4 regions of the Streptomyces sp. Qhu_M48 genome follow, and region 4 is predicted to be linked to each of the others. Evidence: riboswitches for the same ligand, from Rfam matches in the RefSeq annotation. Region 4 holds a riboswitch; each other region holds the start of a gene.
The links. Region 4 has a riboswitch for cyclic di-AMP ahead of ACRRSS_RS26705 (M23 family metallopeptidase). Riboswitches for the same ligand answer to the same signal wherever they lie in the genome.
Positions count from the first base shown of each region.

Region 1: linked by a shared signal. The riboswitch ahead of ACRRSS_RS20050 (LysM peptidoglycan-binding domain-containing protein) and the one ahead of ACRRSS_RS26705 (M23 family metallopeptidase) in region 4 are both predicted to bind cyclic di-AMP.
Region 2: linked by a shared signal. The riboswitch ahead of ACRRSS_RS23655 (M23 family metallopeptidase) and the one ahead of ACRRSS_RS26705 (M23 family metallopeptidase) in region 4 are both predicted to bind cyclic di-AMP.
Region 3: linked by a shared signal. The riboswitch ahead of ACRRSS_RS03250 (transglycosylase family protein) and the one ahead of ACRRSS_RS26705 (M23 family metallopeptidase) in region 4 are both predicted to bind cyclic di-AMP.

Region 1 is NZ_CP195432.1:4,416,109-4,419,530, forward strand. Features, by position in the region: gene ACRRSS_RS20040 (phosphocholine-specific phospholipase C) at 1-887, shown strand, start outside; gene ACRRSS_RS20045 (DUF6197 family protein) at 980-1,621, opposite strand; cyclic di-AMP (ydaO/yuaA leader) riboswitch at 1,993-2,149, shown strand; gene ACRRSS_RS20050 (LysM peptidoglycan-binding domain-containing protein) at 2,155-3,018, shown strand; gene ACRRSS_RS20055 (phosphoribosyltransferase family protein) at 3,012-3,422, opposite strand, start outside.
Region 2 is NZ_CP195432.1:5,237,675-5,241,096, forward strand. Features, by position in the region: gene ACRRSS_RS23650 (SGNH/GDSL hydrolase family protein) at 1-456, opposite strand, end outside; gene ACRRSS_RS23655 (M23 family metallopeptidase) at 620-1,612, opposite strand; cyclic di-AMP (ydaO/yuaA leader) riboswitch at 1,617-1,776, opposite strand; gene ACRRSS_RS23660 (tyrosine-protein phosphatase) at 2,166-2,987, shown strand; gene ACRRSS_RS23665 (DUF6126 family protein) at 3,000-3,155, opposite strand; gene ACRRSS_RS23670 (helix-turn-helix domain-containing protein) at 3,205-3,422, opposite strand, start outside.
Region 3 is NZ_CP195432.1:639,557-642,978, reverse strand. Features, by position in the region: gene eno (phosphopyruvate hydratase) at 1-52, opposite strand, end outside; gene ACRRSS_RS03250 (transglycosylase family protein) at 363-1,088, opposite strand; cyclic di-AMP (ydaO/yuaA leader) riboswitch at 1,092-1,266, opposite strand; gene ACRRSS_RS03245 (transglycosylase family protein) at 1,525-2,613, opposite strand; gene ACRRSS_RS03240 (cytochrome P450 family protein) at 2,748-3,422, opposite strand, start outside.
Region 4 is NZ_CP195432.1:5,952,284-5,955,705, forward strand. Features, by position in the region: gene ACRRSS_RS26700 (GntR family transcriptional regulator) at 1-314, opposite strand, end outside; gene ACRRSS_RS26705 (M23 family metallopeptidase) at 517-1,287, opposite strand; cyclic di-AMP (ydaO/yuaA leader) riboswitch at 1,300-1,460, opposite strand; gene ACRRSS_RS26710 (M16 family metallopeptidase) at 1,661-3,028, opposite strand; gene ACRRSS_RS26715 (M16 family metallopeptidase) at 3,055-3,422, opposite strand, start outside.

The DNA.
Region 1 (3,422 bases), 1.5 Mb from region 4:
TGAGCTCCGAGGTCTTCGACCACACCTCCGTGCTTCGCTTCATGGAGACCTGGACGTCCGCGCTCGGCACGCCCGCCGCCTGCCCCAACATCAGCGCCTGGCGACGGAAGGTGACGGGTGACCTGACCGGCGTCTTCGACTTCGCCCACCCGGTGTACGGCGTGCCGGCCGGCCTTCCCTCCACGGCGAAGGTGATCGGCCAGGCCACCTGCAAGCCGCTGCCGAACCCGGCCCCGCAGAACAACACCCTGCCCGCGCAGGAGTCGGGCACCCGCCCGGCGCGCGCCCTCCCCTACCAGGTGAACGGCAACCTCGACCGCTTCGAGTTCGGGTCCGCGGGCAAGATCCTGGCCTGGTTCTCGATGGCGAACCAGGGAGCGGAGGCCAAGCGGGCGGCCCATTTCTCGATCCACCCGCACCAGCACCGCGACACGGCCGCCTGGCAGTACACGGTCGACCCGGGCGCCACGGCGACCGACTACTTCAACATCGGCACCGGGTCGGGATCGGGCAAGTACGACATCTCGATGATGGGCCCCAACCGCTTCCTGCGCCGCTTCCTCGGGGACGCCTCCAAGGCGGGCAAGGCGGTCGAGGTGGCGGCCCGGTTCGCGCCCGAGGCGGGTACGGGCCGGACGGCGCTCTGGTTCCGGATGAGCAACACCTCAGCGGGACCGGTGACCTTCACGATCCGCTCGAACGCCTACCGTACGGACGGCCCGTGGACGTACACGGTCCCGGCGAACTCCACGCGGGAGGACTTCTTCAACGCGGTGGCCCTCCACAACGGCTGGTACGACTTCACGATCGTCGTCGACATCGACGGCACCTGGTCGCGCCGGTACACCGGCCACATCGAGACCGGCGCCGCGAGCGTCACCGGCTGACGCCGGCGGCCGGGCGGCCCGGCGGCCCGGCGGCCCGCGTCGATGAGCCGGGGGCGGCTTCCGGGCCACCGCCCGGCTCATCGGCACGGCCGTCAGCGGCCCGCGCGCGCCGCGCGGTGGATCGTGGCGTCGAGCAGGGCCACCGCGTCGGCCGCCGTACGGCCCGGAGCCCGGTTCCAGGGTCCGATCAGCTCGCTCCAGCCCCGCGACCGGAGCTCGGCCATGATCCAGGCGGCGGCCTCGTGCATGGTCGGGGCGCTGCCGTGGCCGAGCCGGTGCGCGGCGAGCAGCGCTCCGCAGACGCACCGGGCCCCCCGTGCGTCACGCAGCTTGTACGGGGCGTTCTGCCAGCCCCACTCCGTCAGGACGAGGCGCGCGTAGCCGAGGTGGACCGAAGGGCGCAGATCCGGACGGCCGACACGGCGCCAGGCGTGCAGCCGGTCGGGCAGGACGGCCGCGATCCGGCCAGGGAGGCGGTGCTCGGCCGGCGGGGACGGCGGCAGCGCGACGAGCGCGTCCGCGACGAGGCGGTCCACCGGCACGGTGAGCAGATCCCGCCAGCTCTCGTCGGGCGAGGACGCGGGCGACAGTACGGGCGTGGGCGGGGACGTGGGCGGGGAGGGCGGGGCGGTGGTCAAGTCCGTGACGACACGCTGCCAGGTGGCGCTCTCATAGAGCTCGGCGGCCTCGCGGTCGAGTCCGTCGGGGGTGAGCAGGGCGGCGGAGGGGGACATCCGGGCAGCTCCTCGGTCGGGGTCACCTCATCTTTCACGACGAATGTCGGTTTTGCGACTTCTGAGGGCAAGTGTCCACCTCTTCGAAGCGGCCTTTACCGCCCACTCCTTAATTTATGGAATCAAAAGCCCTATTCGGACATACGGTCGCTGGTGACGCGACTCACTTTCCCGGGACGAGGCTCGCGGCAGGAGTCCGCGCATGCCGGGCCGGACAAGGAAGTTCGAGGGACCTTCGGCGCGTTCGATCTTGAATTCGTCGAATTCGGTGATCCAATTCCCGGGCCCGGGGCTCCGGTCCTCTTGTTCTCTGTCGCATTACTGGCCTACGGTCACCTCCATTCGAGCGGATCGCCTAATCCTGCCACCGCTCGAAATACCTCCCTTTTCACCCGACGGCAGGAGCGGGGGACCCACGAATACGCCGGCCCGGAATCCCGGGACGGCTCGGGGTGCAGCCGCGTGCGCGCGGCCGGACATCTCCCGTCCGAACCCGACAGCTCACCCCGCAGGCGCCGGAGAGGAATCCCGTCATGCCTGCTCACGGTAAGCACCGCCGCCCCCGACGCCGCGCCGTCTCCCATGGACTCGCGCTGGTCGGCACAGGTGGAGTCGCCCTCGCCCTCCCGCTGATCGCCCCCGCGGCGGCCGGTGCCGCGCCCGTCTCCGGCGCCCCGGAATTCACCACCCGGGCCGTCGCCGCCCCCGCCGCTCCTGCCGCGGCCCCGGCCGCCGCCAAGGCTCCCGCCGCCCCGGCCGCCGCCCGTACCTACACCGTCGTGAGCGGCGACTCGCTTTCCCTGATCGCCCAGAAGAAGGGAATTCAGGGCGGCTGGAAGGGCCTTTACCGGGCCAACATGAGCGTGGTGGGTGACAATCCGTCACTCATTCACCCGGGCCTTGAACTGACGCTTCGTAAGGATTCCGCGAAGGCGGCTCCCGCCCAGGCGAAGAAGGCCTCCACGACCGAGCGGGCCGACCGCTCCGAGCGTCGGGCCGCCGCGCCCGCCGCCACCGGCACGGGGGCCTCCGCCGCCGGTGCCGTCCAGGCCGCCCCGGTCGCCGTCACCCAGTACGCGAACAACCTCGACGGCTGGATCCGCGAGTCGCTGGCCGTCATGGCCCAGCACGGGATCCCCGGTTCCTACGAGGGGATCCACCGCAACATCATGCGTGAGTCCTCGGGCAACCCGCAGGCCATCAACCTGTGGGACTCCAACGCGATGGCCGGCACCCCCTCGAAGGGCCTTCTCCAGGTCATCGACCCGACCTTCCGCGCCTATCACGTGCCCGGCACGTCGATGGACCCGTTCGACCCGGTCGCCAACATCACCGCCGCCTGCAACTACGCGGCCGACAAGTACGGCTCGATGGACCAGGTCAACGGGGCCTACTGACCCCGGAAGTGCCCGCTGAACCAGGAGGTGGCGAGCTCCGCCACCTCCTCCAGGGCGCCCGGCTCCTCGAAGAGGTGCGTGGCGCCGTCGACGACGGCCAGCCGGCTCTCGCAGCGCAGCAGGGACCGGGCCCGCCGGTTGAGGTCCAGGACCGGCGTGTCCCGGCCTCCCACCACCAGGAGCGTGGGAGCCCGGACCCGGGCCAGACGGTCGGCCGCGAGGTCCGGCCGGCCTCCGCGTGAGACGACGGCGGTCACCTGGGACTCGGGATCGCCCGCCGCCCACAGCGCGGCGGCCGCTCCCGTACTCGCGCCGAAGTACCCCAGCGGGAGGCCCTCGCTCTCCGGGCGCCCGGCCAGCCACTCCGTCGCGTCGGTGAGCCGGCCGGCGAGCAGCGGGGTGTC
Region 2 (3,422 bases), 710 kb from region 4:
GTGGGCGGTGTAGGTGGCGATCTTGCCGCGCAGGTGCCGGAGCACGGGCACGTCACGGGTGTCGAAGCCGGTGGTCACCATGACGGTGCCGACGGCTGAGGTCAGTTCGGCGACGGCGCGCTCGAAGCGCTCGGCGACGTCGTCGGGGTCCGAGCCGGGGCGGATGATGTCGTTCCCGCCGGCGCAGAAGGTCACCAGGTCGGGGGCGAGTTCCTTCGCCCGGGGGACCTGTTCCGCCACGATCTGGTCGAGGAGGCGCCCGCGTACGGCCAGGTTGGCGTAGCGGAAGGCGTCGTGCACCGGCAACTGGTCGGCGAGCAGCACCGCGAGGCGGTCCGCCCAGCCGACGTACGTCCCGCCGGGTCCGGGGTCTCCGACGCCCTCGGTGAAGCTGTCACCGATCGCCGCGTACGACCCGAATGCGTTCTTGTCTCTTGATCTCGAATCGTCTGCCACGGGAGCACATCCTTCCCTTTCGGATGTGACCTACGCGACCGTAAGGAGGGGTTGACGCTGGGTGACATATGCCACCGATAAAGAATTTGCCAAGCCGGAATAGACCTGGGCACGCCGAGCGGCCCGGCACGGGGTGCCGGGCCAGTCGGGTGACAGGTGTGCGTCAGATGGAGACGCCGTGCTGGCGCAGGTAGGCCAGCGGGTCGACGTCGGAGCCGTAGCTCGGCGAGGTACGGATCTCGAAGTGCAGGTGCGGACCGGTGGAGTTGCCGGTGGAACCGGAGAGGCCGATCTGCTGGCCGCCGGTGACGGCCTGGCCGGACGAGACGGAGAGCGAGGAGAGGTGGGCGTACTGGGAGTAGTTGCCGTCGGCGTGCTGGATGACGACCTCGTTGCCGTACGAACCGCTCCAGCCGGCCGAGACGACCGTGCCGGCGCCGACGGCGCGGACGGTGGTACCGGAGGAGGCGATGAAGTCGGCACCCGTGTGGTAGCCGGAGGACCACATGGAGCCGGAGGCGCGGTACGGGGTGGAGACGCCGCCGCCGACCGGGGCGACCCAGCCGGACGCGGAGGCCGAGGCGCCGGAGGTGGAGGAGCCCGAGGACGTCGAGGTGGAGCCCGAGGACTCCGTGCTCGCGGCCGGGGCGGCGGAGCGCTCGGCGCCACGCGAGGCGCGGGGGGCCTCGTCGTTGTTCTTGGCGGAGGTCTTCGCGGAGCTCTTGGGGGCGGCCTTGGGCGCGGCGCTCTTCGGTGCGGCGGCCGGGGCGGCGCTCTTCGCGCCGAGCGTGAGCTTCATGCCGGGCAGGATGAGCGAGGGGTTCTCGCCGACGACCTGGCGGTTGTCCGCGTACAGCTTCTGCCAGCCGCCGGTGAGGTGGTGCTCCTCGGCGATCTTCGACAGGTAGTCGCCGCTCACGACGGAGTACGTCTTCGGCTTGGCCTTGGCGGTGGGCGCGGCCTGGGCGGCGGCGGGCGCCTTCACCTGGACGGCGGCCGTGACGGCCTGTCCGGGAGCGGCGGCCGGCGTGGCGGCGTGGGCCCCGGTGGCACCGAGGAGCGGGAGGGCGACGACGGCGCCTCCCGTACCGGCGGCGACGATTCCGCGGGTCAGGGGGTTGGACTTGGTACGGCGGTGCTTACCCTTCGCGGGCATGGCGAATTCCTCTCCGGCGCCTGCGAGGTGAGCTGTCGGGTTCGGACTGGAGATGCCCGGCCACGTGTCCACGCGGCTTCACCCCGAGCCGTCCTGCTTCGCGGGACCGGCGTACTTCCTGGGTCCCCCGCTCCTGCCACGCATGGGATGAGTGGAATTCCGGACGGTGGCAGGATTCGGCGGTCCGACCGGATTGACGGTGACGCTAGACGAGCGGGGTCGGCGCGAACAAGCCACTGATTTCCGCCGGCTTTCCCCGCCCGCCCCTCCGCCCGGAATTCCGGTCACCCTCCGTCGATGACGGTCCTTCGATTTCCTTTTTCCGTACGGCAATTGCTTCGGGCCTTCGGCCACGATCCGTCACTTCTATGACCCTGCTCACGCGCCGCGGCTCATCTCGCCTGTAACCAGGGCGCGTTATACGCAAGGCCTCAATTCGGACAGATCACCCATTCCCATCCAGGGGGGTGCGCCGAGACCGTCCCGGCTGGATGATTGCCCCTGGAACCGACCTCGTGTCGGGGCACCCGAACGTCGATCACCAGGAGCATCCGTGACGCAGCAGCTGCCGCAGGTCCCGCCCGTCGAGGCGAACGAACCCGAGCTGGCGGAGGTCCGCAACTTCCGGGACGTGGGCGGCCTCCCGACGACGGACGGGCGCGCCGTGCGCCCCGGCCGCCTCTACCGCAGCGGCCACCTCGCCCACGCCACCGAGGCGGACGTCGCCTTCCTCGACTCGCTGGGACTCCACACCGTCTTCGACTACCGGAACCTGGCGGACCGGAAGGTCGAGGGACCTGACGTGGACCTGCCCGGCGTGCGGAACGTGAACATACCGCTCAACGACCCGGCCGACGGCAAGGAGTTCTGGAAGCTGGTCCGCGACGGCGACATCGAGCAGCTGCGGGAGATCCTCGGCGAGGGCAAGGCCGCGGCCCGAATGTCCGACTCGTACCGGAAGATGGTGGTCGAGCGGACCGCGGAGCACAGCCGGATCCTGCACGCCCTGGCGGAGGACAGCCTCCCCGCGCTGATGCACTGCGCGGCCGGAAAGGACCGCGCCGGGCTCTCCATCGCGATCACCCTGCTCGCCGTCGGGGTCGAGCGGGAGGCGATCGAGGCGGACTACGTGAAGTCGAACGACCCGCACCGCCGCTACAAGGTGCGCCGCAGCTCCACCGACGCGGACGCGATGTCACCCGAGGTGATGGAGCTGCTGAGCCCGCTGTTCGACGCGCGGGTGGAGTACCTGCGGGGCGCCTTCGAGATGATCGAGGCGACCTGGGGTTCGGTGGACGCCTACCTCGCGGAGGGCCTGAAGCTGGCCCCGGAGACCCGCGAGCGCCTGCGGGAGCGCCTGCTCACGGAGGCGTGAGCCCGCGGCGCACTACTGGTTCTGCCCGCCCAGCATGAAGAGCAGGTAGAGGAAGCCGGCGAAGAGGTGCCCGGCGACCAGGTACGCGAAGAGGCGGAGGACCAGCCCTTTGGGGAACTTGCCTTCCTCGCGCTCCTCGCCGGTGACAGGTCGTGACTTCTCGGACATCTCGGTCCTTTTCTTTCGAAGGGGATGCACGTATGAGAGGGGTACGGGGTCAGCGCCGGTGCGGGGGGCCGTCGCCGAGGCACAGTTCGGCCGCGGGGCTCTGCATCAGTGTGTGGACGAAGAGCAGCTCGGCCCCGCCGGGGGTCGCGGCCCCGATCCGGTGCGGCGTCAGGGAGTCGAAGTGCGCGCCGTCCCCGGGATCGAGGACGTGGACGGCCTCACCCAGCGCGAGCCGCACCCGGCCCTCCAGGACGTGGATCCACTCCT
Region 3 (3,422 bases), 5.3 Mb from region 4:
GGGAGTCCAGGATTTCCCGGGCTACGACGACGTCGATGGACGGCACGAGCATCTCCTTTTTGGGATGTGACGCTGGATGTGACGCAGGACCGGTGCAGGGTCGCTCGGCCTTGCGACAAGAGCCTAACCGGCTCGGGGGCTCCGGCCAGCCGGGCGCCCGCCCCCTGGGACGAAAAAGGACCCAAGGGCATGCATCTGGGGACGAAGGACCCCGAATCTACTGGGCGGTAACCGTCAGGTCCTCCCGAAACGGGGGAACCCCGGCCCGGCGCGCACGGGGAAGGGCGCGCCGGGTCGGGGTGGTCACCGCGGGAGGGTCGTGGGGTCCTCGTGAGCCGCCGGACTCACGCGGACCGCCGGGCTCACTTCAGGTGGAGCTGCTGGCCCGGGTAGATGAGGTCGGCGTTCTCGACGACGTCCTTGTTCAGCTCGAAGAGCTTGGCCCAGCCGCCCTTCACGCCCTGCGTCTGAGCGATCTTGCTGAGGGTGTCGCCGGTGGTGACCTTGTACTCGCCGTCACCCTTCTTGACCGTCTTGCCGGTCGGCGTGGTGACGGTCTTCTTGGCGGCGGCCTTCGGCGCGGCCTGCTGCTGCGTCGCCTTCTTCGGGGCCTGGCGCTGCTCGCTGCGGGTGGTCGGCTGCTCGGCCTTCCGCTCCTGCTGCGGCTGCTGGGTGTTCTGCTGCGGCGCGCTCTCGGCGGCGCCGCCGTCGTACGAGGCGCCGGAGAGGCCCACGCCGCAGCTCGGCCACGCGCCCTTGCCCTGGCCCGCGAGGACCTTCTCGGCGATGGCGATCTGCTGGGACTTCGACGCCTGGTTGGCGGTCGAGGCGTAGGCGGTGCCGCCGTACGCGGCCCAGGTGGAGGCCGAGAACTGCAGGCCGCCGTAGTAGCCGTTGCCCGTGTTGATGGACCAGTTGCCGCCGGACTCGCACTGGGCGACGCGGTCCCACTCGGAGGCCGTGGCGGCCGAGGCGGTGCCCGCGGTCATCAGCGGGGCGGCGACGGCGACACCGGTGACGCCGACGAGCGTGACGACCTGGGTGGCCTTGGAGGGACGGCGGTGTTTGCCCTTACCGGAAAACAGCATGGAGATTCTCCTCACCGACGCCTGTGAGGTGAGCTGTCGGGTTCGGGCCGGAAGAGTTGCCCGGCCGCGTGTCCTAGCACGCGGCTTCACCCCAAGCCGATCGTCGGCCGTCTGTCTCAACGGCCGGGACCGGCACTTACCTTGGGTCCCCCACTCCTGCCTTCGGCGCTTACGCGACGACTGTTCCCATCGGCCGACGGCAGGATTCGGCGTTTCGGTCGACGGGGCCCGCGGTGGCGAGCGGTGATGACCGTAGACACAGACCCACCGGAAGTTCAAAGAGGCGCATTGCGGAAATATCGCCCCTCCTTGCCTTCCGGTGGGGAGTGTTTGCGCAGGTGAGAGGTGACGGGAGCAAACTTCGCGGACGCGACACGCCAGTTGGGGCGAAGAGACCCATGTCTCACTTACCCAGAACCGGACATTTGACCCCTAATCATACCGCCGGCGCGGGCGAACCGTTCGTCAGATCGAGGCTCTGACCAGGCAGGATGAGGTCCGGATCGATGCCCACGGTCCGCCGGTTGGCGTCATAGAGGGCGGTCCAGCCTCCGGGGAGTTCGTTCTCCTGTGCAATGTCGGACAGGCTGTCGCCCGGCCGCACGGTGTACGCGTCCGAAGTGCCCTGACTGTCCGTTGCGTCCCTGTTGGTCGCTTCGTCGGTCACGGGGGCCACCTCGGACTCTTCGGCCGGCTTGTCCTTGCTCGAGGCATGTCTACCGGATTCGGCGGCACTGCCCTTCTTGTCGGTTTCATCCGGAGCCGCGTCGCCCCGGTGCTTGCCGGTGCCGGGCGAGGCCGACGTCTCGTCACCTTCCGGCGTACCGGGCGTAACGGACGTATCGGGCGTGCTCGGGGTGGTCGGCGCGGAGGGGCCTGCCGAGTCCGCCGGAGCGGTGGGGCTCACCGGCGCGGTCGGCGTGACGGGCACGGTCGGCGGGACGGACGTGGCGGGCGCCGTGGGCGACACGGGCGCGGTCGGCGAGACCGGCCCGGTGGCCTTCCGCGGGGACTCGGCGGCCTTGCCGGCCCCCGTGGAGCCCTTGGTGGCCGTGGAGGCCTCGGGGAGTCCCGTGTTCCAGCTCGACTCCGGGACGGCGGCCGGGGTCGTCGGGACGGACGTGGGTCCAGGGTTCACCCCGGTGGCCTTTCCGTCGTTCGTCAGGCCGGCGATCGGCGCGCAGGTGGCCCACTCGGTGCTGCCCTTGGCGAGGGCCTTCTCGGCCACGGCGATCTGCTGGCCGCGGCTGGCCAGGTCGGGGCTGGGCGCGTAGGCGAGGCCGCCGTTGCGCTCCCAGCTGTCCTGGGTGAACTGGAGGCCGCCGTACATGCCGTTGCCGAAGTTGGCACTCCACTGACCGCCGGACTCGCACTCGGCGACCCGGTCCCAGGTGGCCGCGTCCGCGGCGGACGCGGATCCGGTGGCGAGCAGAGGCAGCGCCATGGCGGATCCGGTCACGCCCGCGGCGACGACGATGGCGGGGGCCTGACGGGGGCGACGGTGTCGTCCGTTCCCGGAACGCATAGATGCGCCTTTCGCGTGACGGATGTGACTCGTGACGGCTGAGACTGCGGCGAAACGTAGCCGCATTCGAACACTCATCACAAGTCGATGGACCCGCGATCACGCGAAGATCACAGTTCTGACGCCACGTCAGTTCAGTGGACCCGTACGGAAGGGGAGAACTCCACCGGAAGCGTGCGCAATCCCCGCATGATGAGCCCGCCACGCCAGCGCAGTTCGGCCGGATCGGCGGCAAGTCGCAGGTCCGGCAGGCGAGTCAGCAGGGTGGCGAGCGCGGTCTGCCCCTCCAGGCGGGCGAGCGGTGCGCCCAGGCAGTAGTGGATGCCGTGCCCGTACCCGAGGTGCTGGTTGTCGCGCCGCGCGAGCTCGAGGGTGTCCGGCCCGTCGAACCGCTCCGGGTCCCGGTCGGCGGCGGCGAGCACCACGAGCACCGGGTCCCCCGCCGGGATCTCCTGCCCGCCGATGGTCAACGGCTGCGTGGCGTACCGCCAGGTGGCCATCTCCACGGGCCCGTCGTACCGCAGCAGCTCCTCGATCCCGGTCTCCAGGAGCCCGGTCTCCCCCGCCGCGATCGAGCCCTGCAGCAGCTCGCGCTGTCCGGGGTGGCGCAGCAGCTGGTACATGCCGTTGCCGATGAGGTTGACGGTCGTCTCGAAGCCCGCGAAGAGCAGGATGAAGGCCATGGCGGCGGCCTCGTTCTCGGTGAGGTGCTCGCCGTGGTCGGAGGCCTTGATGAGCCCCGAGATGAGGTCGTCCCCGGGTTCCTCGCGCTTGCGGTGGATCAGCTCGGCGAGGTAGCCGCGCATCTT
Region 4 (3,422 bases):
CGCAACACCTTGAGGTGGGCCTCCGTGCGGCGCTGGGCGGCGCGGGCGGCCCCCAGCGGTTCGAGCAGCGCCCGCATGTCGAGCAGATCGGCCGCCTCCTGGTCGGTGGGCTCGGCGACGTGCGCGCCCGCGTGGCGGCGGGTGACGACGAAGCCCTCGGACTCCAGGGTGCGCAGGGCCTCCCGGACCGGGACGCGGGACACCCCGTACCGGCGGGCCAGCTGTTCCTCGGTCAGCCGGCTGCCCCGCTCGAAGACGCCGGAGACGATGTCGTCCCGGATCGCCGTGCATACCGAGTGCGCGGGAATGCGCATGTCCGACCTCCGCCTTGGGTCTGCGCGAGTCAATTCGAGCGGCGCCTGTTCTGCGCCCGATCTGCGACTCTATTGCAGCTCGCCGGAATTTCCGATGCCCCAGCGGAATATGGCCGCCTTTTGACCGACGAAAAGCCCCGGCTCAGTACGAGCCGGGGCTTTTGCGACGCGCGGTGGTCCCGCCGCGCCGGGTGGTCTCGGGTCAGACGTCGACGCCGCGCGCCCGGAGGTAGGCGACCGGGTTGATGTCGGAGCCGTACTCGGCGGTCGACCGCGCCTCGAAGTGGAGGTGCGGGCCGGTCGAGTTGCCGGTGGAGCCGGAGACGCCGATCCGCTGGCCGGGCTCGACGGTCTGGCCGACGTGGACCCCGACGGAGGCGAGGTGACCGTACTGGGTGAACGTGCCGTCGTTCATCCGGATGACGATGTTGTTGCCGTACGCGCCGCCCCAGCCGGCCTCGACGACGGTGCCGGAACCGACGGAGACGACGCTGCTGCCGTAGGCGGCGTGGAAGTCGATGCCGGAGTGGCTGCCGGAGGACCAGAGGGAGCCGCCGGTCTGGTAGCCGGTGGAGACGTACGTGCCGGCGACGGGGAGCTGGAAGGAGGCGAGGCGGCGGCGCTCGGCCTCACGGGCGGCACGCTCCTTCTCCGCCCGGATCTCCTTGGCGCGGGCCTCGGCCTTGCGCTCCGCCTCGGCCTGGGCCTTCGCCTTGGCGGCGGCCTCGAAGGCCTCCCGCTCCTGGGCGGCGGCCTGGGCGTTGAGCCGGTCGACGAGGGAGTCCTCGGTGATCACCTTGGTGAGCCCGGTGTCCTCGGCGGAGCGGGGCTCCGTGTCGGCGGCGAGCGCCGGGGAGGCGAGGGTTCCGATGACGCCGGTGGTGGCCAGCGTCGCGGCGCCGGCGAAGCCCACGCTGCGGCGCGCCATCCGGCTCGGACCACGATGCTTCCCGGTGGCACGGGTGAACGCCATGTAGGGGCTGATCCTTTCCTTCCCTCTCGCCTACCGGGTTAGCTGACGGGTTCGGAGCAGGAAGGTCTCCTACGAGCTCCTCCGTACGAGACGAAGGCGCCCGATTCACCCCAGGGACGTGGGTCCCCGGCTCCCCAGGCTCGCGCCTGACGGGGACTCGGCGATGTCTGTCCGATGCCGCGGGTGCGGCACGTGCAACTGACGAACAGACGGCCCGACGCTATGCGGATCGTCTTTCAATCACCAACCAGACCGGCTTTTTGTAAGACATGCCACAGGGCAAACGATCACCGTCACCCCCAATACGGACAAAAGGGAGGACCCCGACGAACTAGGCCGCCGGGGTCCTCCGTTGTCGTGTCAGAGGCCGGAATCAGCCCGTCACGACGGTCACTTCACCGATGCCGAGCGCCCGCACCGGCTCCGCGATCTGCGCCGCGTCACCCACGAGCACGGTGACGAGCCGGTCCACCGGGAACGCGCTGACCACGGCCGCGGTCGCCTCGACCGTGCCGGTCTCGGCCAGGCGCGCGTACAACTGGGCCTGGTAGTCGTCCGGGAGGTGCTGCTCGACCTGGTCGGCGAGCGTCCCGGCGACGGAGGCCGCCGTCTCGTACTTGAGCGGCGCGACGCCCACCAGGTTCTGCACGGCCGTCTCGCGCTCGGCGTCCGTGAGGCCCTCCGCGGCGAGCGTCCGCAGCACCTTCCACAGGTCGTCGAGGGCCGGACCGGTGTTGGGGGTGTCCACGGAACCGCTGATGGCGAGCATCGAGGCGCCGTTCCCCCCGGCGTCGGAGCGGAGCACCTGCCCGAACGCCCGCACGCCGTACGTGTAGCCCTTCTCCTCGCGCAGGACCCGGTCGAGCCGCGAGGTGAGGGTGCCGCCGAGGCAGTACGTCCCCAGGACCTGGGCCGGCCAGACCGAGGCGTGCCGGTCCGAGCCGATCCGGCCGATCAGCAACTGGGTCTGGACGGCGCCGGGACGGTCCACGATGACGACCCGTCCGGTGTCGTCGGCGGTGATCGGCGGCATGGGGAGCGGCTCGCCCGGCTCGCCCGTCCAGGCGCCCAGTGTCTCCGCGAGGACCTTGTCCAGGTCGACGCCGGTCAGGTCGCCCACGACCACGGCGGTGGCCGTGGCGGGCCGGACGTACGCCTCGAAGAAGGCACGGACCGAGGCCGCGTCGATCGCCGCGACGGTCTCCTCGGTGCCCTGGCGCGGCCGGGACATCCGGGACTCCGCCGGGAAAAGCTCCTTGGAGAGCTGCTTGGCGGCGCGGCGGCCCGGGTTGGCCGTCTCGTGCGGGATCTCGTCCAGACGGTTGCGGACCAGGCGCTCGATCTCGGTGTCGAGGAACGCCGGCGCGATCAGGGCCTCGGAGAGCAGCCCGAGCGCCTTGGGCAGCCGGGAGACCGGAACCTCCAGGGAGACCCGTACGCCCGGGTGGTCGGCGTGCGCGTCGAGCGTGGCGCCGCAGCGCTCCAACTCGGCCGCGAACTCCTCGGCGCTGCGCTGGTCCGTGCCCTCGGAGAGCGCGCGGGCCATGATGGTGGCGACCCCGTCGAGACCGGCGGGCTCGGCGTCCAGCGGGGCCGGCAGGAAGATCTCCACGGCCACGACCTGCTGGCCGGGCCGGTGGCTGGTCAGCAGCGTCAGGCCGTTGTCCAGGGCTCCGCGGTCGGGGGCCGGGAAGGCCCACGGCCGGGCGGCGCCCGGCTCCGGCTGCGGGTGGAAGTCCATGCTCGTCAAAGACGCGGCAGCGTCGGTCACTGGTCCGCTCCCTCTTCGTCGTCGTCGCCGTTGTCGCCCCGCTCGGTCGCCAGGGGCTCGTAGACCAGGACCGCGCGGTTGTCGGGGCGCAGCGCGGCCGCGGCGGCGGCCCGCACCTCCTCGGCGGTGACGGCCAGGACCCGGTCGACGGCGGTGAGGGCGAGCTGCGGGTCGCCGAACAGCACGGCGTACCGGCACAGTTCGTCCGCCCGGCCGGCGACGGTGCCGAGCCGGTCGAGCCACTCGCGCTCCAACTGGGCCTGCGCGCGCTCCATCTCCTCGTCCGTGGGGCCCTCGGCGGCGAACCGGGCGAGCTCCTCGTCCACGGCCGCCTCGATCTGAGGGACCTCGACGCCTCCGGACG